Regions from separate parts of the Phyllobacterium sp. 22229 genome, predicted to be linked through region 3. Evidence: riboswitches for the same ligand, from Rfam matches in the RefSeq annotation. Region 3 holds a riboswitch; each other region holds the start of a gene.

The links. A riboswitch is a leader RNA that binds a small molecule or an ion and turns the genes downstream of it on or off. The one in region 3 is predicted to bind thiamine pyrophosphate.
Region 1: linked by a shared signal. The riboswitch ahead of ACTJJ7_RS23015 (ABC transporter permease) and the one ahead of thiC (phosphomethylpyrimidine synthase ThiC) in region 3 are both predicted to bind thiamine pyrophosphate.
Region 2: linked by a shared signal. The riboswitch ahead of thiB (thiamine ABC transporter substrate binding subunit) and the one ahead of thiC (phosphomethylpyrimidine synthase ThiC) in region 3 are both predicted to bind thiamine pyrophosphate.

The regions. Positions count from the first base shown of each region.
Region 1 is NZ_JBQEPA010000023.1:21,493-28,051, forward strand. Features, by position in the region: gene nikC (nickel transporter permease) at 1-21, shown strand, start outside; gene ACTJJ7_RS23000 (ABC transporter ATP-binding protein) at 18-851, shown strand; gene ACTJJ7_RS23005 (ABC transporter ATP-binding protein) at 848-1,621, shown strand; gene ACTJJ7_RS23010 (TadE/TadG family type IV pilus assembly protein) at 1,747-2,754, shown strand; TPP riboswitch at 2,810-2,912, shown strand; gene ACTJJ7_RS23015 (ABC transporter permease) at 3,024-3,767, shown strand; gene ACTJJ7_RS23020 (ABC transporter substrate-binding protein) at 3,806-4,759, shown strand; gene thiE (thiamine phosphate synthase) at 4,785-5,447, shown strand; gene thiD (bifunctional hydroxymethylpyrimidine kinase/phosphomethylpyrimidine kinase) at 5,444-6,244, shown strand; gene ACTJJ7_RS23035 (DUF2339 domain-containing protein) at 6,186-6,559, opposite strand, start outside.
Region 2 is NZ_JBQEPA010000005.1:193,104-199,662, reverse strand. Features, by position in the region: gene ACTJJ7_RS08160 (ABC-F family ATP-binding cassette domain-containing protein) at 1-1,719, opposite strand, end outside; gene ACTJJ7_RS08155 (YMGG-like glycine zipper-containing protein) at 1,876-2,232, opposite strand; gene ACTJJ7_RS08150 (hypothetical protein) at 2,369-2,665, opposite strand; gene ACTJJ7_RS08145 (thiamine diphosphokinase) at 2,769-3,395, opposite strand; gene ACTJJ7_RS08140 (hypothetical protein) at 3,450-3,647, opposite strand; TPP riboswitch at 3,805-3,921, shown strand; gene thiB (thiamine ABC transporter substrate binding subunit) at 3,966-4,985, shown strand; gene thiP (thiamine/thiamine pyrophosphate ABC transporter permease) at 4,990-6,559, shown strand, end outside.
Region 3 is NZ_JBQEPA010000013.1:149,518-156,076, forward strand. Features, by position in the region: gene ACTJJ7_RS17250 (PhzF family phenazine biosynthesis protein) at 116-1,033, shown strand; tRNA gene ACTJJ7_RS17255 (tRNA-Lys) at 1,137-1,212, shown strand; gene ACTJJ7_RS17260 (FkbM family methyltransferase) at 1,267-2,013, opposite strand; gene ACTJJ7_RS17265 (RidA family protein) at 2,459-2,803, shown strand; gene rpsU (30S ribosomal protein S21) at 3,054-3,329, shown strand; gene ACTJJ7_RS17275 (NADPH-dependent FMN reductase) at 3,538-4,107, shown strand; TPP riboswitch at 4,197-4,313, shown strand; gene thiC (phosphomethylpyrimidine synthase ThiC) at 4,411-6,243, shown strand; gene thiO (glycine oxidase ThiO) at 6,243-6,559, shown strand, end outside.

The sequences.
Region 1 (6,559 bases), on a different contig from region 3:
CCGCGAGGCAACAACCAATGAGCACGCTTTTGACGGTCAAGGACCTGCGGGTCCAGTTTCCGACGCGGACAGGGGTGGTCGATGCCGTGCGCGGCGTATCGTTGACGCTCGGCCGCGAACGTCTCGGCATTGTCGGCGAATCCGGTTCGGGTAAGTCCCAGACCGGGCGCGCCATCATGGGGCTGACGCCGCCGCATGCGAAAATCACCGCCGAGACGCTGAATTTTGACGGGATCGATCTTCTGCATGTTTCGGCTGCCGAACGGCGGTCGCTGCGCGGCAACCGTATCGCCATGATTTTGCAGGACCCGAAATATTCGCTCAATCCGGTCATGAGCATCGGGCGGCAGATTGTCGAAACGCTGCGCACCCATGAAAAGGTCAGCAAATCCGAGGCGCGCAAGCGCGCGCTCGACATGCTGGCCGCCGTGCAGATCCGTGACCCCGAGCGCGTCTTCGATCTGCATCCGCACGAGGTATCGGGCGGCATGGGACAGCGTGCCATGATTGCCATGATGCTGGTCACCGGCCCGGAACTCTTGATCGCCGATGAACCGACATCGGCGCTCGACGTGACCGTCCAGCTGGATGTTCTCGCCATTCTCGACAATCTGGTGCGGGACCGCGGCATGGGGTTGATCTTCATTTCGCACGATCTGCGGCTGGTCTCGTCGTTCTGCGACCGGGTCATCGTCATGTATGCCGGCCGGATCGTCGAGGAGATCGCCGCCAAGGACCTGCACAATGCCAAACATCCCTATACGCAGGGGCTTCTGAACTGCATGCCGAAAATTGGTGCCGATACCCATCCTCTGCCTGTTCTCGACCGCAAGCCGGAGTGGGCAGCATGACAACATCTCCCGCCAAAGCGCTTGTCGTCGACAAGCTTGAAGTCACGTTTGATCGCTTCCGCGCCTTGCGGGGCGTCAGCCTCGACGTGATGCCGGGTGAATCCTTCGGGCTCGTCGGTGAGTCCGGCTCCGGCAAATCGACTTTGCTGCGGGCCGTTGCCGGGCTTGCGCCGACCAGCAGCGGTTCGATCAGCGTGAACGGTAAACGGCTGGACGGGAAGCGCACCAAGGCGTTCTACCGTGAAGTGCAGATGGTGTTCCAGGACCCCTATGGCTCGCTGCATCCGCGCCAGACCGTCGACCGGCTGCTGCTCGAACCATTGGCAGTCCACGGATTTGCCGACATCGAAAAGCGCATTCTGCGCGCGCTCGATGAGGTGGGGCTCGGCTCCAGTTTCCGCTTCCGTTATTCGCATCAGCTGTCCGGCGGCCAGCGCCAGCGTGTCGCCATCGCCCGGGCATTGATCCTGGAACCGTCGATCCTGCTGCTTGACGAACCGACATCGGCGCTCGATGCCTCCGTGCAGGCCGAAGTGTTGAACCTGCTGGAACAGATACGCCGCGACCGCAAGCTGACCTTCCTGATGGTCAGCCATGATCTGGCGGTGGTCACCCACATGTGCGACCGGCTGATGGTCATGCAGAATGGCGCCGAGGTGGAACGCCTTTCCGCCGCGGATCTTGCCGCCCGCAAGGTGACACAGGCCTATACGCGCAATCTGCTCGTCGCCAGCGAGGGATTCGTGCGGCCGGGCACGCCTGCCGCCTAAGCCGTGCTTTATGGGATTTTTACCATGGCGCATGACTTATCGCAGATTGAGACAATCTGAACGATTTTGCTAAGCAGGCATTTACGGCATGGCCTTCATGGTCCGCTCAACAACCGGAGCGGGCTATGAGAAACTTCAAACAATTCCTGAAAGACAAGCGTGGCGCCACGGCAATGACGTTCGGTCTGCTGCTGGTCCCGCTTCTGGGCATAACCGGTCTTGCCGTTGATTATACCCGTGCAAGCAGTCAGCGTGCCGAACTACAGAACGCAGCGGACGCCGCGGTTCTGTGGGGCGCATCGACCTATAAGGGAAACAATCTTGATGATGTGAAGAGCCGCATTCAAAAAAGCTTGCGTGCGAACGTTCCTGACTTCGACAGCAGTGGTGCTACCTACAATGTGACGGTGACGAACGATGTCCCGGCACGGATCAAACTCTCTGTTGCGCGGCCGATGCAAACAACCTTCATGCAGGTGTTGAATCTGAATTCGATGGACATTGGCACCACGTCGATAGCATCCGGAGCGTTGACGCCGGTTGATGCCACCTTCACCATCACAAAGGTTAAGGGAACTTATTATAAAAGAATATCGGTGATGGTTGTCAGAGAAAATGGCGCAGAGGAGGAAGTGGCGGCTCTCGAATACACCAATGCCAGCCAGACCGATGGCAAGGGAACATCGATACCACCCGTAGATGCACAATCCAGAACGTTTTCGTTGGGAAAATTCAAGACCTTCTATTTCACCATGGTCGTCAAGAAGGACGGTTGTCCTGTCGGCAAAAAGAACGTCAGCAAGACTTGCAGAACATCTACCAGTTCCAACGATCAGATAACGCCCACCCCGGACAATCTGACGTTTCAACAGGAAAAGACACTCAAAGATAACGCGAATGCTTTCCTGGTCAGAAGTGACAGGGCAAACGACGCGTGGCGTCTGGCCCTCGACGGTGCTCAATCCACCACGGAAAGGGAGGGGAAGCCGGTGATCATGAATGATCTCATGAGTTGCGACGGCTCTACAAGAAGACATGGCTGGGAAGATGGCGGCGGCGGTACGCCAGACTTTGAGTATACGCTCAAAACCGGTTGTGCGTTCGATTACTCAAAAATTCGGCTCACGCAGTAATTTCCAAATGCAAAAGCGGCGCGATTGACTTTGCGCCCCCGCCGCTCCATCATGACTTCATTCCGAGGGGGGCACTGTACAGTGCTGAGATAGCGTCGAGCTGGACCCTTGAACCTGATCCGGGTTATGCCGGCGTAGGAACGGGAATTGAGCATTCTTCACGCACTCTGCCTTGTCTTCGCACATATCCGGATCTCCACACGTTTGATGGAGTCCTGCAGATGCCGTTTTCGCTGAACCGCCAATCATCCCGTCTGTGACGGCCCGTCATGCGCATGCTTGTCCGCATCGCCGGTGCCCTGCTGGCCGTGCTCGCGTGCTGGCAGCTTGTGGTCTGGGCGCTGCAGCCGCCGCGCTTCATCCTGCCCGGTCCCGGCTCGGTCATTGCCGCCCTCGCCGAACAGCACCATTATCTTCTGACCAACGCCGCCATCACCCTGCTGGAGATCGGGCTCGGGCTGTTCTTTGGCGTCATGGCCGGTATTCTCGTTGCGCTTCTGGTGGCCGGCCTGCCGGGCTTTGGCCAGATCGTCTGGCCGCTTCTGCTGGTCCTGCAGGCGCTCCCGGTCTTCGCCATTGCGCCGCTTCTGGTTCTCTGGTTCGGCTTCGGCCTCGCATCGAAGGTGGTCATGGCCAGCCTGGTCATCTTCTTCCCCGTTGCCTCGTCCTTTGCCGATGCGCTGCGCCGGACCAGTCAGGACCTGCTGGATGCCGCGGCCCTGACGCAGGCAACGCCGCTGGCGACGCTGTTCCTCATCCGCGTGCCCAGCGCCTTGCCCGGTCTCGGTTCAGGCCTGCGTGTCGCGGCGGTCTTTGCCCCCATTGGCGCGGTGATCGGCGAATGGGTCGGTGCCTCGCGCGGACTGGGCTTTGTCATGCTGCAGGCCAATGCCCGCATGCAGGCCGATACGCTGTTTGCCGCCCTCATCATCCTCGCCGTTCTGACCATCGTTCTGCGTTTTCTCGTTGATGCCTTCGCTGCACGTCTCACGCCGTGGGTACAGGCATCATGACCATCCCGTTTTCCCGTCCCGTTGATAAAGGAATATCCATGTTTCGCCGCCGCGCGTTTGCCCCCGCCATCATCCTGCTGGCCGCCTTGTCGCTCCTCGCATCTCCTGCCGCCGCCGCAGACAAGCTGTCTGTCCTATTGGAATGGTTCGTCAATCCCGACCATGCGCCGCTCGTCGTCGCCCGTGAAAAAGGCTTCTTCAGCGCAGCGGGACTGGACGTGGATCTGATCCCGCCGGCCGATCCGGCCGCGCCGCCGCGCCTTGTTGCAGCCAGGCAGGCGGATGTCGCCATCGGCTATCAGCCCAATCTCTATCTCAGCCATGATGAAGGCCTGCCGCTGGTGCGCTTCGGTACTCTGGTGGAAACACCGCTCAACACGGTGACGGTCCTCGCCGATGGCCCGATCAAGAGCCTGAAGGACCTGAAGGGCAAGAAAGTCGGGTTTTCCGTGGCCGGTTTTGAAGATGCCATGCTTGGCGCCATGCTGAAATCCGAAGGCCTGAAGGCTGGGGATGTCGAGCTGATCAATGTCAACTTCGCCCTGTCGGCATCGCTGATCGCAAATCAGGTGGATGCCACGGTGGGCGGCTACCGCAATTTCGAGCTGACGCAGATGGCGCAGGAAGGTCACAAGGGAACGGCATTCTTTCCCGAGGAGCATGGTGTTCCCGTCTATGACGAGCTGATCTTCCTGACGCATCCCGACCTGGCGAAAGACGACCGTTTGAAACGTTTCATCGGCGCCGTGGAAAAGGGCGCGATCTACCTGACCAACCATCCCGATGAGTCCTGGTCGCTGTTCATCAAGGCCTATCCCGATCTCGACAATGCGCTCAACCGGCAGGCCTGGACCGATACATTGCCGCGTTTTGCCAAGCGTCCCGCCGCCCTCGACCGCAGCCGCTATGAACGGCTCGGCGTGTTCATGCACGAGGCAGGGCTGATCAAATCCGTCCCCAAGGTGGACAACCTCGCCGTTGAACTGCAGTGAAACGATTTATTCGGAGAAAAAGACCATGCCAAAAGTAGATTTCCGCCTGAACGCCATTGTCGACGTCGATGCCATCGGCGGTGACGCCGATCTGGGTGCGCTGGCTTTGCAGGCTGCGCGCGGCGGCGCGACGATCATCCAGTATCGCGACAAGAATTCGCCGACGCGCATGATGGTGGAGCGCGCCCGTGCCATCCATGCGGCCCTGACGGGAACAGGCATTCCCCTGCTCGTGAATGACCGCATCGATGTGGCGCTGGTGGCGGGGGTCGAGGGGGTGCATGTGGGGCGCGAGGACATGCTGGTCGCCGATGCCCGCACGCTGCTCGGTCCCGATGCGATCATCGGCCTGACGGTGAAGAATGAGGCCGATGCGCAGGCCGCCATAAGCTCTGCCATTGACTATGCCTGCGTGGGCGGCCTGTTCGAAACCCCTGCCAAACACAATCCCGACGGCCCGATCGGCTTTGACGGTTTTGCCCGGCTGGCGGCCATGATCCGCGCCGCAAAGCCCGATCTGCCGGTTGGTGCCATCGCGGGCATTGATCTCGTCCGGGTCGCCCCGGCTATTCGGGCGGGCGCCGACGGGGTTGCGGTGATTTCGGCGATCTTCCGTCAGGCCGATCCGCGTGCCGCCGCACAGGTGCTTCGCGATGCCGTCGACGAGGCGTTGAGGGCAACCGCATGACCGCGATTGCCTTGACCATTGCCGGTTCCGACAGCGGCGGCGGTGCCGGTATCCAGGCCGATATCAAGACGTTTTCGGCGCTCGGTGTCTATGGCGCGAGTGTGCTGACCGCGATCACGGCGCAGAACACGCTGGGCGTTACGGCCATCGAGAACCTGAGCCCTGGCATCATCCGCGCCCAGATCGATGCCGTTCTCTCGGATATTGCCGTTGGAGCGATCAAGATCGGCATGGTGTCCACGGTCGAAACCATCGGCACCATTGCGGAAGCCTTGATCCGCTGGCAGCGCCAGGCGGTCGTTGACCCGGTGATGGTGGCAACGTCGGGCGATCCGCTTCTGCAGCCGGAGGCGGTGGAGGCGCTGCGCGCGCAGCTCCTGCCGCTGGCCAGCGTGCTCACGCCCAACTTGCCGGAAGCAGCATTGCTGACCGGCACGAGCGTGGCGGAAACCGAACGGGAGATGGCAATGCAGGCGGAGATGTTGCTGAAGCTTGGTCCGGCGGCGGTGCTGATCAAGGGCGGTCACGGGCATACAAGCCTTAGTACCGACCTTTTGTTCGACGGCACGTCCGTCACGCGCTTTGACGGGCCGCGGCTTGCCACCACCCATGACCACGGCACCGGCTGCACCCTGGCAGCGGCGATTGCCGGCGGGCTGGCCAAGGGCCTTGATCTGCAGACGGCGATTGGCGAGGCAAAGGAGTATCTGACGGCAGCCATGGCCGCTGCCGACGGGCTCAATGTGGGTCGGGGGCGCGGCCCGGTGCACCATTTTCATCGCTGGTGGGCGGCGTAGCCGCCGGCCCCGCATTGAGAATGCGCTGGTAGAACAGGCCGACGCCAACCAGCGACAGACCCAATCCGATGAAGGAGAGGGCGCGCAGGATGCCTTCAAGGTTCGACATGTCGAGCAGGAAGACCTTGGCGATGACAAGGAACACGATCGGTGCCGAGATCAGGCGCAATGGCCTGTTCTGCCGCCATGCGCCCAATCCGAAGAGGCCAAGGCCGAACAGCAGCCAGACGGCCGAGTAGGTGAACATTTCCATCGAGTCTACACCCTTCCACAGATGAATGCTGCTGCCCCAGAAGAACACCCGGATGGTGAGGG
Region 2 (6,559 bases), on a different contig from region 3:
GTTGAACACCTGCGGATTTTTGGCAAAAAGCTCGGGATCGGCGAGTTTGGCTTCGAGCTTGTGGATGTCCGCATGCAGCGCCTCCATCTTGCCCGGCAGGTTTTCCAGCGCGAATTTCTGCTTGTAGGACAGTTTGCGCTTTTCCTCGCGCTGCACCGCCGGTTTTTCCCCGCCGGCGTCGGCGGGCGCTGCTGATTTGGCCGTCTTCAGCTCCTTGCGTGTCGCCAGCGCTTCCCTGCGCTGCGCCAGCATGTCCGTATAGCCGCCGGCATATTCGAGCCAGCGCCCGTCGCCTTCCGGCGCAATCACCGATGTTACGGTACGGTCGAGGAAATCACGGTCGTGGCTGACCAGGAGAACGGTTCCGGCAAAGCCCGACACCAGTTCCTGCAGGAGGTCGAGCGTTTCCATGTCGAGATCGTTGGTCGGCTCGTCGAGCACCAGCAGATTGGCCGGGCGCGCGAGGACGCGCGCCAGCATCAGCCGCGCCCGCTCACCGCCCGACAATTCGCGGATCGGCGTGCGCAACTGCTCCGGCTGGAACAGGAAGTCCTTCATGTAGGAGGCCACATGGCGCTGTTCGCCATTGACGATGACATTCTCGCCGCGCCCGTCGGTCAGGTAGTCCGACAGCGTCTGGTCGAGGTTGAGACTGTCGCGCTTCTGGTCCAGAACGGCAATTTCAAGATTGGTGCCAAGACGCACGAAACCGCTGTCCGGCGCAAGCAGGCCGGTCAGCATGGAGAGAAGCGTGGTCTTGCCGACACCATTCGGACCGACAAAGCCGACGCAGTTGCCGCGCTGGATGCGTGTGGAGAAATCCTTGACCAGCACGCGTTCGCCATAGGCCTTGACCAGGTGTTCGGCCTCGATGACCAGCTTGCCGGATTCCCTGGCGTCGCTGGCCTTCAAGACGGCGGTTCCCTGCGCGCGGCGATGATTGCGGAATTCCCCGCGCATGCTCTGGAGTTCGCCGAGACGCCGCATGTTGCGCTTGCGCCGTGCCGTAACGCCGTAACGTAACCAATGCTCCTCGCGCACGATCTGGCGGCCGAGCTTGTGCAGATCACGCTCTTCCTCTTCCAGCACCTTGTCGCGCCATTCCTCGAAGGCGCCAAAACCCTGGTCGAGCCGTTTCGTAACGCCGCGGTCAAGCCAGACCGTCGACCGGCTGATATTTTCCAGAAACCGCCTGTCATGCGAGATGACGACGATGCTGGAGCGGATCTGCCGCAACTCGCCTTCCAGCCATTCGATTGTTGTCAGGTCGAGATGGTTGGTCGGCTCGTCGAGAAGCAGAATGTCGGGCTGGGGGGCGAGAACCTTGGCCAGCGCCGCACGCCGCGCCTCGCCGCCCGACAGATTGTCCGGCTTTTCCTCGCCGGTCAGGCCGAGATGCTCAAGAATGTAGCTGACACGGTAAAGATCGTCTGCCGGTCCAAGGCCCGCCTCGACATAATCGCGGACATTGGCAAAGCCTTCCATGTCGGGCGCCTGGGCGAGATAGCGGACGGTGACGCCGGGATGGCGGAACACTTCGCCGTCGGTCGGCGTGATGAAGCCCGCCGCGATCTTGAGCAGTGTCGACTTGCCGGAGCCATTGCGGCCGACAAGGGCAATGCGATCGCCCTCGCTGACGGAAATCGCCGCATCGCTGAGGAGCGGCGTACCGCCAAACGTCAGTGCAATCCGGTCAAGACGAAGAAGGGGTGGAGCCATGGCGTTTTTCAGTTCTGGAAAAGGAGCGCAATCGCCGGACATCAGTGCCGACGGGCGCTTGTCGGCGAGATTGGTGCCGCTGTCAAATATCTTTATCGCATAAAACAGAACAGGCCGGAAAACCGGCCTGTCTGCATCCGTTCAGCAGCGTGCCGCTCAGTAGCCGCCGTTGTTGTAACCGCCATAGGGGGCACCACGACCGCCATTGCCTTCGCAAGGGGCATTGTAAATGCTGCCATCGGGCCGCTGGTACCGGCACAGGTTCTGATTGCCATTGCCGCTGCCGCTTGGCGTCGTTGCCGTACCGACTGCCGCGCCGAGAAGCGCGCCGCCGGCCGCACCGATCACGGTGCTCTTGGTGTTGTGTCCGAGTGCCTGTCCGGCGAGTGCGCCGACACCGCCGCCGATCAACGCGCCCGTCCCGGCCCGCTGGTTCTGTTCGCTCGTTTCGCAGCCGGCCAGTGACATGGCCAGGAGCGCAGAAACCGCAATAGCGGTCAAACGAAAACTCATCGTAAATCCTCTCAACATGAATATAGCGGCCATATCGTGCGGGCTTAATGCGGCAGAACAAAGATCAGCCCATGAACCCGGCAAACAAAAACAGGCCGGTTTCCCGGCCTGTTCCGCTTTCCCTGATGGGGAACGATTAGTAACCGCGGCAAGGCGCGCGATAGCGTTCGCCGTAACGGTTTTCGTATGTGCAGTAACGGCGGCCGCCGCCGTCATTATTGGCCGTTGCAGCGCCAACAGCGACACCACCAACACCACCAATGGCAGCGCCGGCCAGTGCGCCACGGCCACCACCGATTGCACCACCAGCCAAAGCACCAAGTGCTGCACCGCCAACGCCATAACCCGCTGTACGCTGTTCACTTGTTGTGCAACCGGCTACCGAAAATGCCAGAAGCGCGGCAACTGCGACTGTCGACAAACTTTTCAACATGGAAGACCTCTCCCGTTTCAAAACTAAACTAACCAGCTTGCGTCCCCAATGCTGTGCCGCAAGAATTGCACTTTCCGCGTTGTTTTACAAGCGTTTCGCAATTTTACGGTGCAGCAATCAGGACGGCATTGCCTGAACGAAGCGATACGTGGAGATTTCCACACACGGCATTCGACACTGTAAGCGATGAACCGAAAGAAAGTTCCATATTTTCCAGCGGCCATCGCGCACCATGGATAAATAATCCGCGCAGGGACGTAAAGGCCACAATGCTGAATACTGTACCGTCGGCAAAATCGAACGCATAATCCCCTGCAACCAGGGGATGCGCCTCCTCACTTCCGCTGGAAAGAATGATCTTCCGGCCTTCCGCCGCATGGCGGGTGGCCATGGTCAGGTGCAGCAAAGTGTGGTCGGTGCGTTCACCGCCAAAGGCGCCGCACAGAATCACCTCGGTGGCACCCAGCCGGTAGGCCTCATTGAGCGCCAGTTCGCCATCGGTCATGTCCTTGGCCGCCGGAAACACCGAACGCGGCACATGCGCATAGCGTTCGGCCAGCGCGGGCGATGTCGAATCGAAATCGCCCAGCCACAATTCCGGTTCGAGGCCCAGTGCCTGTGCATGGGCGATGCCGCCATCGGCAGCCAGAACGCGTGCTCCGGCAATGAGATGGCGCAGACGGTCGGTGACGTGAACGGTTCCGCCAAGAAGAAGAACGAATTTGCTCATGCACCGGCCATAGCATGGCAAAAGCCGGCCGCACAGGGCATCCGTGATTCGCGGTTAAACGAAGCGCCCGAGCGCAATCGCGGCCATGCCGGCAATCGCCACACCAATGGCCAGAAACAGGCTCGGATAAAGCTCCGGGATGAATTTCTGCCGGCGCCGGCGCAGGAGGATCGCCTTGCGGGGCGCATTCTGCACGCCGGGATTGTGCTGCACCCTGACATGGGAATGATAAAAACCGTGACCACGAAACATGATTGACCCTTTCCATCGGAAAACAGCCGCACGGGATGTTTTCGCTGGGGACAATAGGCGCGCCAGTATCAGCTTTCGATTTGGCAGAACCGGCAAAACATAAAGATTTCATAAGCATCGACCGCTTGCACGGCTCTGGCCGAAGCTCTATCCTTGTCGTGCTCTAACGGGGTGCCGGTCCGATCGACCGGCTGAGAGGCGCAAGGGGAAACCCTGCCAACCCGCGGAACCTGATCCGGTTTGTACCGGCGGAGGGATTAGACGCGGCAGATTTGCCGGCGCACCAATCCTTTTGAACACTGCTGATAGGAGGCGCCGATGCGGCCATTCGAGACTATTGTAAAGACAGCGGCCGTCGTGACCGCTCTGTTCGCCCTTATTCCCCTTGGCACGGCACAGGCCGAAGGCAAGCTGACCATCTATACCTATGACAGTTTCACCGCCGAATGGGGTCCGGGCCCGAAGGTCAAGCAAGCCTTCGAAAAGCAATGCGCCTGCACGGTCGAATTCGTGGCGGTTGCCGATGGTGTCGCCCTGCTCAACCGGATCAAGCTGGAAGGCGAGTCAACCAAGGCGGATGTGGTGCTCGGCCTCGACACCAATCTGACCTACGAGGCCCGGCAAACCGGCCTGTTTGCCCCGCATGGCATCGACACGTCAGCCGTGAGCATCCCCGGCGGCTACACCGATGATATTTTTGTTCCCTATGACTACGGCTATTTCGCCGTCATCTATGATTCCGAGAAGCTGAAGACCCCGCCGGAAAGCCTGAAGGAACTGGTCGAAGGCGACCCGAAGCAGAAGATCGTCATCGAAGATCCCCGCACCTCGACGCCCGGCCTTGGCCTGCTGCTCTGGGTCAAGTCGGTCTATGGCGACAAGGCGGGAGAGGCCTGGGCAAAGCTGAAAGACCGGGTGCTGACCGTCACGCCCGGCTGGTCGGAAGCCTACGGCCTTTTCACCAAGGGCGAAGCACCGCTGGTGCTGTCCTACACCACATCCCCGGCCTATCACCTGATCGCCGAGCGTGTGGACCGCTACAAGGCCATTTCGTTCGGCGAAGGCCATTACCTGCAGGTCGAAGTCGCTGCCCAGACCGTCAACGGGGCCAAAAATCCGTTGTCGGCGCAGTTTCTCACCTTCATGACCAGCCCGGCGTTCCAGGATGCCATTCCTGAAAACAACTGGATGTATCCGGCCGCCAAGACCACCGACGCGCTGAACCCGGCCTTCGAAACCCTGGTTCAACCCGTCAAGACCCTGGCCTTCCCGTCCGAGGAAGTCGCCAAGAACCGTAAAGCCTGGATCGATGAATGGCTCGCGGCCATGAGCCTGTAGCATTGTGATTGCCACCGGCAGTTTCAGACCATGGGCGGGGGCGCTCGCCCTCGCCTTTCTGGCGGCACTCGCGGGTGGCGCACTGCTCAGTCTCGCATCCGAAGCGCTGCGCGGCGGCGTGGAAGGTTTTGCCGCATTCGACAGCTATCTGTGGCGTGTGGCCCGGTTCACGCTGCTGCAGGCGCTCCTGTCCATGCTGCTTGCGGTTGCCTTTGCCATTCCGCTCGCGCGTGCCCTGCATGAACATCCCGCCTTTCCCGGCCGCGCGCTGATTTTGCGCCTGTTTGCCCTGCCCCTGGCCTTGCCCGCGCTTGTCGCAGTGCTCGGCATCACCAGCATCTATGGCCGCAACGGCCTGCTGGCCTTTGCTTTCAGCAGCCTCGGCCTGGACACCCCACCCAATATTTACGGGCTTCCCGGCATTCTTCTCGCCCACGTCTTTTTCAACCTGCCGCTGGCAACCCGGCTCGTGCTGGCAAGCCTTGATTCCATTCCGCCGGATTACTGGAAGCTCTCGGCGCAGCTCGGCATGGGCGGCTGGGCTCGCTTTCGCCTGATCGAATGGCCCGTCATCCGCCGCAATCTGTCCGGTATTGCCGGGCTGATCTTCATGCTCTGCATCACCTCGTTCACGATCGTGCTGACCCTGGGCGGCGGCCCCCGCGCCACCACGCTGGAAGTGGCGATCTACCAGTCCCTGCATTTCGACTTCGATATTGCCCGCGCCGTCTCGCTCACCCTGCTGCAGCTGGGCCTGACCATCGCCGTCCTGCTGCTGCTCGGCCTGACAGGCAAACCGGCGGAGGAAGGCTTCAGTCTCCAGACGGCCACGCGGCGCTTCGAGCAGCCAAGCCGTGCAGCGCAATGCGCCAACACAGCCATCATTCTGCTCGGACTGCTCTTCGTCGGCCTGCCCATGGGCGGAACCGTTGTCGCCGGGCTTGGCGCCGACCTGGCGCGTCTCTTGAGCGAAGCCACGGTCTGGCGCGCCATTGCGACAAGCATCGTGCTTGGCGCGGCCGCGGCCCTGCTCTCCCTCGCCATATCGCTGTCGCTGGTGATGGCCCGGGAATATCAGCAAAGCCGGCGGCGAACGGTTGCGCCTCGCCTGTTCGAACGGTCACTGGATCTGGGGGCAAGCCTGATCATGGTGGTGCCGCCCATTGTCATCGGCGCCGGCTGGTTCATCCTCTCGCGCCATGCGCTCGATCCGTTCAGCCTTGCGCCCGTCATGGTCATCGGGGTCAATGCCGCCATGGCCGTGCCCTTTGCCTTCCGCATCCTGCGCCCGGCCTGGGATACAGCGGCAAGCCGCCACAACCGGCTTTGCCTCCAGCTCGGCATCACCGGCTGGGACCGGCTGCGCCTGATCGACTGGCCGGCCTTGCGCCTGCCCATCGGTGTCGCTTTCGCCTTTGCCATGGCTCTGTCGCTCGGCGATCTTGGCACCATCGCGCTGTTCGGCAGTGATTCCATCCAGACCCTGCCGTTCCTGCTCTTGCAGCGCATGGGAAGTTATCGCACACAGGATGCGGCGGGACTGGCCCTGATCCTGGGTGCCCTGTGCCTGCTCT
Region 3 (6,559 bases):
TTGTCGAACCACGCACCACATGGCCTGCAGGCTGGAATGTCACCGTCACAAGGTTTATCTTGAACAGCTCTCTCCAGTCTCTACTTTCGCCAAAGGTTTGACGAGGAGTAAGCAAATGACCGGCCGGCATTATCAAGTCTATGATGTTTTCACCGACGAGGTCCTGACGGGCAATCCCCTCGCGGTTGTGCACGATGCGGCCGGACTGGATGATGCCGCCATGCAGCGCATTGCCGGGCAATTCAATCTGTCCGAGACGGTGTTTGTGCTGCCGGCGCAGAACCCCGCCCATACGGCGCAGATCAGGATTTTCACGCCCGACTACGAAATGCCTTTTGCCGGCCATCCGACCGTTGGCTCTGCCATTGCCCTGGCGCAAAGCCGCTTTCCCGATGTTGCGGGGGATCAGGAAACGCTGATCATTCTGGAAGAGAAGGTCGGTCCGGTCCGCTGCGGCGTGAAGCTCAGCAAGGCGGGAGCATTTGCCGAATTCGATCTTCCCAAGCTGCCGGAACAGGTGCCGTACAATCACGACAGGATTGCACTGGCCAATGCCCTGCGCCTGGAGCCAAGGGAGATCGGCTTCGAGAATCACGTTCCGACCGTCTGGGATGCGGGCGTGCCTTACCTGCTGATCCCGATTCACGGGCTGGCCGCCGCCGGGCGGATTCGAATCAATCAGGACGCCATGAAAAAGGCTGCGCCTGTGATCGACGGGCGTCAGCTGCCCGCTTACGTCTATTGCCGCGAAACGACGCTGCACGACAGCAATTTTCATGCGCGGATGTTTGTCAGCGACGAAGGCACCTATGAGGACCCGGCAACGGGTTCCGCCACGGCAGCTTTTGCTGGCGCCATCCAGCACTTTGACCGGCCGCTCGACGGATTGCTGCGGCTGTGGCTGGAGCAGGGCCAGGAAATGGGCCGTCCATCGCGCTTGCGGCTGGAGCTGGATATCGCCGACCAGAAGCTTGCCGGCGGGCGTATCGGCGGTTCGGCGGTCAAGACGGCAGAGGGACAGCTTTTTGTTTAAACAACTTATTGTTCAAAGCTGACATAAAGTTTTCAAGAAGGGCTGGACAGGCCGGATTTGCCCCGTTATAGAGCCCCCACCTTCGGTCGTCAAAGCGGCTGACGGGCACATAGCTCAGTTGGTAGAGCAGCTGACTCTTAATCAGCGGGTCGTAGGTTCGATCCCTACTGTGCCCACCAATCAGAACCCCAGGTCATATCGATGACTTGGGGTTTTCTCATTTTACCGCGATTTTAGAGCATCCGCTGTTTTGGCTTGGCCAGAAGATGAGGGTTGGGCAGGCCGATGAGGTAATTCATGTCGATCTCATGCGCCTCGTGCCATTCGGGATCCTCGTCGATGGAAAAAACATATCCGCCGGCCGGCAGGGCTTCCATGATGGCAAAGCAGTGGGCACGCGCGTCGACCTGCATGAAGTTGTGAATTTCGATGTCGATAAACGGCAGCTGCTGCAACACGCCGCGGGCGCCCTTCAGGGCGGCAACCTCATGTCCTTCCACGTCGATCTTGAGAAAATCCACCTTGCCGAGATCCGCATCGTCAAGCGCGATGACCTCGACGACCAGATCACCATCGGGAGCATGCACATTGATATCGTTGAGGATGACGTTGCTGTGCGGGGCCAGCACCTTGTGGGTGCCCGTCTTCTGCCCGACGGCCTTGCCATGCGTTACCACATTTGCCAGCCCGTTCAGCTCGGCATTGCGCTGCACGACACCCGCATTGAATGGCAGTGCGTCAAAAGCGGTCACCCTGCCGGCGGGACCCGCCTTTTGGCCGAACAGCACAGTCATCAATCCATGATGGGAGCCGCAGTCAACAACATGCGAGCCTGGTTCGATCAAGTAAATGCAACGCTCGCGAAATCCAGTATAGTTGTTACCAACTGCAACGTACCAATGATATCCGATCTCATCGGCGATACAAAACGGCAAGGATCTGTCGCCATATCTTATGTTTTCAACGAATGGATATATCAATTACTTATCACTCCCGTCGAATTTTGTTTAAGATTCTCTTACATAATCGTAATGTTGTCTAGTGATGCAAGTATAAAGTTTAATTAATAGTGATTTGCAGTTGGTTGGTGCGGGTCGTCGCCGTCAAGAGCGCTGCTACCGCCGCATGGCCGAGTATGCAGCGGCGCGGTGATGCTGCAAGACACATAACGACAGAATAAGCCCATTTGCGTCAGATCATTTGCCCTTCTTTCCCGTGGTTAATACCGGTGCAGCGAACGCAGATGCAAACGGCCGCGGGCGGCTCGTGTCAGAGGGCAAGGCACGTGAAAACCACGGGTTGAACGATGATTTCTGTTGCTTTCCGGCGGGTCCCAACTATAACGCCTTGAATAGGGCCGGATGGCCCTTTTTTCTTATATGCCTGTCCAGTATCGATCTATCCAAACTGCTAGAGGAGCTTTCTATGAGCATTCGTCGTATTGAAGTCGGCCCACGCATGAGCCAGGCCGTTATCCATGGCAACACGGTTTATCTTGCAGGACAGGTCGGCACGCCGGGCAAAAGCGTCACCGAGCAGACCAAGGACGTTCTGGCTTCGGTCGAGCGCCTGTTGAAGGAAGCCGGTTCCGACAAGTCCAAGATCCTGCAGGCCATCATCTGGATGGCCGACATGAAGGACTTTGCTGAAATGAACGCGGTCTGGGATGCTTGGGTTGATCCTGCCAACACACCTGCGCGCGCCACCGGCGAAGCCAAGCTGGCGACACCGGACTACCTCGTCGAAATCATCATCACCGCTGCCATCTGATTCCCTGCGGAAAATCCGTCCGATAGGGCGGATTTGGCAGAATGACAGGTTCATCCCGGCGGAAATATTGAATTTGCCGGGATGAAATACAGTGCATGTCAGTAAAACTGCGCCCGTGCACTGGATTTTTAGCGCGGGAATGAATAAAGTCCGCGCTTCTCGGGATTGCCGTTGTGGTAATTCATCAAACGCTTGTCTGATTGTGGCGCTTATGTCCGCAAGACGAGACAAGCATGGGTAAGGAAAACGATTGCAAGTTCTCGTCCGTGATAACAATGTTGAACAGGCCCTCCGGGTCCTGAAAAAGAAGATGCAGCGCGAAGGTCTCTTTCGCGAAATGAAGGCGCGCCAGGCTTTTGAAAAGCCATCCGAGCGCCGTGTCCGTGAAAAGGCTGAAGCCGTCAGCCGCGCCCGCAAGGCAGCGCGCAAGCAGGCACAGCGTGAAGGTCTGCTTCCTGGTCCGAAGAAGAAAGAACGCGTTGCCCGTCCAGGCGCCGCTTCCAGCGATTTCAACAACAACCGATAATCAATGACTGGAGTTTCCGGTCCTTGCAAAACGCGACAGAACCCGCACAGCACGCCATGCTGGAGCGGGTTTCGTTTTATGAAGACTCCGCCGTAACTGTCGTCTTCACATCGATATTACCCGGTTTCAAAAAAGTGCCTTCTTGTGCGTTGCATCACGCCGCGCCTATGCATGCTCCATGATATTCAAGCCTTATGGAGACCTTTCAATGGCACCCAAGCTCAACATCGTCCATGTCAGCACCCGCCCGGGCCGCGCCGGTTCGCCGGTTTCGAAATGGTTCCATGACTTCGTCAAACAGGATGGCCAGTTCGAACCCGTCCTGATTGACCTGGCCGATCTCAACCTGCCGGTTTTCGACGAACCCAACCACCCGCGCGCCAAGAAGTACGAGCATGCGCACACGAAAAAGTGGAGCGCGCTGGTCGAGGCGGGCGATGCAATCGTGTTCGTGACGCCGGAATATGACTATTTCGCCCCGCCATCCCTGACCAATGCGATCATCTATCTCTGGCAGGAGTGGAACTACAAGCCGGTCGGTTTCGTCAGCTATGGCGGCGTGTCGGGCGGCCTGCGCTCGGTCGAATCGGTCAAGGGCCTCATTTCCGGCCTGCGCATGGTTCCCATCCCCGAAGGCGTTCCCGTTCCGGCGTATCAGCAGTTCATCAACGATGAAGGCGTCTTCCAGGCCAATGAACTGGTGACGGCGAGCGCCAACACCATGCTTGGCGAATTGCTCAAGTGGAGCAATGCGTTGAAGCCGTTGCGCGCGTCCTGATCCGGTAAAGGCGTCCGGAAACAGCAGGGCGCCACGCACACGATTTTACCGATCCGCTTGACAAATGGCGGATCGGGCGTTCAATTCAAGACATTCACCAGGGGGGTCCCGACAAGGGGCTGAGATTCTGCTGGCTTTTGCAGCGCAGTGACCCGTTGAACCTGATCCAGTTCATACTGGCGTAGGGACGGTGCGAAAGTCATGCGAGTCAGCCTCGGCACATCCGTATCCGGATTCGCAATCTCTTTTCATCCTTCCGGCACAGAACTGGGTTTCCACGCTTAACCGCCTAGGAGCCTGATGATGACCGCAATTACCCCAACCGTTTCGGCAGGACCGCTGCCGGCTTCGATCAAGATATACAAACCGGGCCATATCCATCCGGATTTGCGCGTGCCGCTGCGCCAGATATCGGTGCACCCGACGGCGGGCGAGCCGCCGGTGACGGTGTACGATTCGTCCGGGCCATATACGGATGCCGATGCTGTCATCGACATTGCCAAAGGCCTGCCGCGCCTCCGTGCGAGCTGGCTCTCCGGTCATGCGGACCTTGCCGCCTATGACGGCCGCCACGTCAAGCTTGAAGACAATGGCTTCGTCACCGGCGAACGGCTGACACCGGAATTTCCGGTGCGCAACCGGCCGCTGCGGGCGAAGGGCGATAAAGCCGTCACCCAGCTTGCCTATGCCCGGGCGGGGATCATCACGCCCGAGATGGAATATGTGGCGATCCGCGAAAATCTCGGCCGCGACGCCGCAAGAGCGCAGTTGGAGCGCGACGGCAATTCCTTCGGCGCGTCGGTGCCGGATCATGTCACGCCGGAATTCGTCCGTGAGGAGATTGCCCGGGGCAGGGCGATCATTCCGGCCAATGTCAATCATCCCGAACTCGAACCGATGATCATCGGCCGCAACTTTCTGGTCAAGATCAACGCCAATATCGGCAATTCGGCGGTCACCTCCTCCATGGCGGAGGAAGTGGAGAAAATGGTTTGGGCCATCCGCTGGGGTGCCGATACAGTGATGGATCTGTCGACCGGCCGCAACATCCACAATATCCGCGAATGGATCATCCGCAACGCGCCGGTGCCGATCGGAACGGTGCCGCTCTATCAGGCGCTGGAAAAGGTCGGCGGCATCGCAGAAGACCTGACATGGGAGGTCTATCGTGACACGCTGATCGAGCAGGCGGAGCAGGGCGTGGATTATTTCACCATCCATGCGGGTGTTCGGTTGCATTATATCCCGCTGACCGTCGACCGCGTCACCGGCATCGTGTCGCGCGGCGGCTCGATCATGGCCAAGTGGTGTCTGCATCATCACCGGGAAAGTTTCCTCTACGAGCATTTCGAGGAAATCTGCGATATCTGCCGCGCCTATGATGTCAGCTTCTCGCTTGGCGACGGCCTGCGTCCGGGTTCCATCGCCGATGCCAATGATGCGGCGCAATTTGCCGAACTGGAAACGCTGGGGGAACTGACGCAGATTGCCTGGGCCAAGGGCTGCCAGGTGATGATCGAGGGCCCCGGCCATGTGCCGATGCACAAGATCAAGGCGAACATGGACAAGCAGCTGGCCGTCTGCGGCGAGGCACCGTTCTACACGCTGGGACCGCTCACCACCGATATCGCACCGGGTTATGATCACATCACCTCGGGCATCGGCGCGGCGATGATCGGCTGGTTCGGCACCGCCATGCTTTGTTATGTCACGCCGAAGGAGCATCTCGGCCTGCCCAACCGCGACGATGTGAAGATCGGGGTGATCACCTACAAGATCGCCGCCCATGCGGCCGATCTTGCCAAGGGCCATCCGGCGGCGCAGGTGCGGGACGATGCCCTGTCGCGGGCGCGCTTCGAATTCCGCTGGGAAGACCAGTTCAACCTGTCGCTCGATCCCGAAACGGCGCGGCTGTTCCACGACGAGACATTGCCGAAGGAGGCGCACAAGGTGGCGCATTTCTGCTCGATGTGCGGGCCGAAATTCTGTTCGATGCGGATTTCCCACGACATCCGCGCCGAAGCGCAGAAGGAGGGCATGTCAGCCATGGCGGAAAAATTCCGGCAGGGCGGCGATCTCTACATGCCGCTGAAATCGGCTAGTGAGCCCATACCGGCATCGGGTGACGATTTCTGATGCGTATCCTTGTCAAAGGCGCTGGCGTGGCCGGGCTTACCGCCGCGCATGAACTGATGGCGCGGGGCGCAGACGTGACCGTCTTCGACCCGCGCCGCGATACGTCCTCGACCGCCTCATGGTATGCGGGCGGCATGCTCGCCCCCTATTGCGAGCGGGAAAGCGCGGAGGAGCGGGTGCTGGAACTCGGCCTGGCGGCTGCCTCCTGGTGGGAGGCGGCCCTGCCTGGACGTGTCACGCGCAACGGCACGCTGGTGCTGGCGCCGGCGCGCGACGCCGGGGAACTCGACCGTTTTGGTTCGCGCACCTCGGGTTT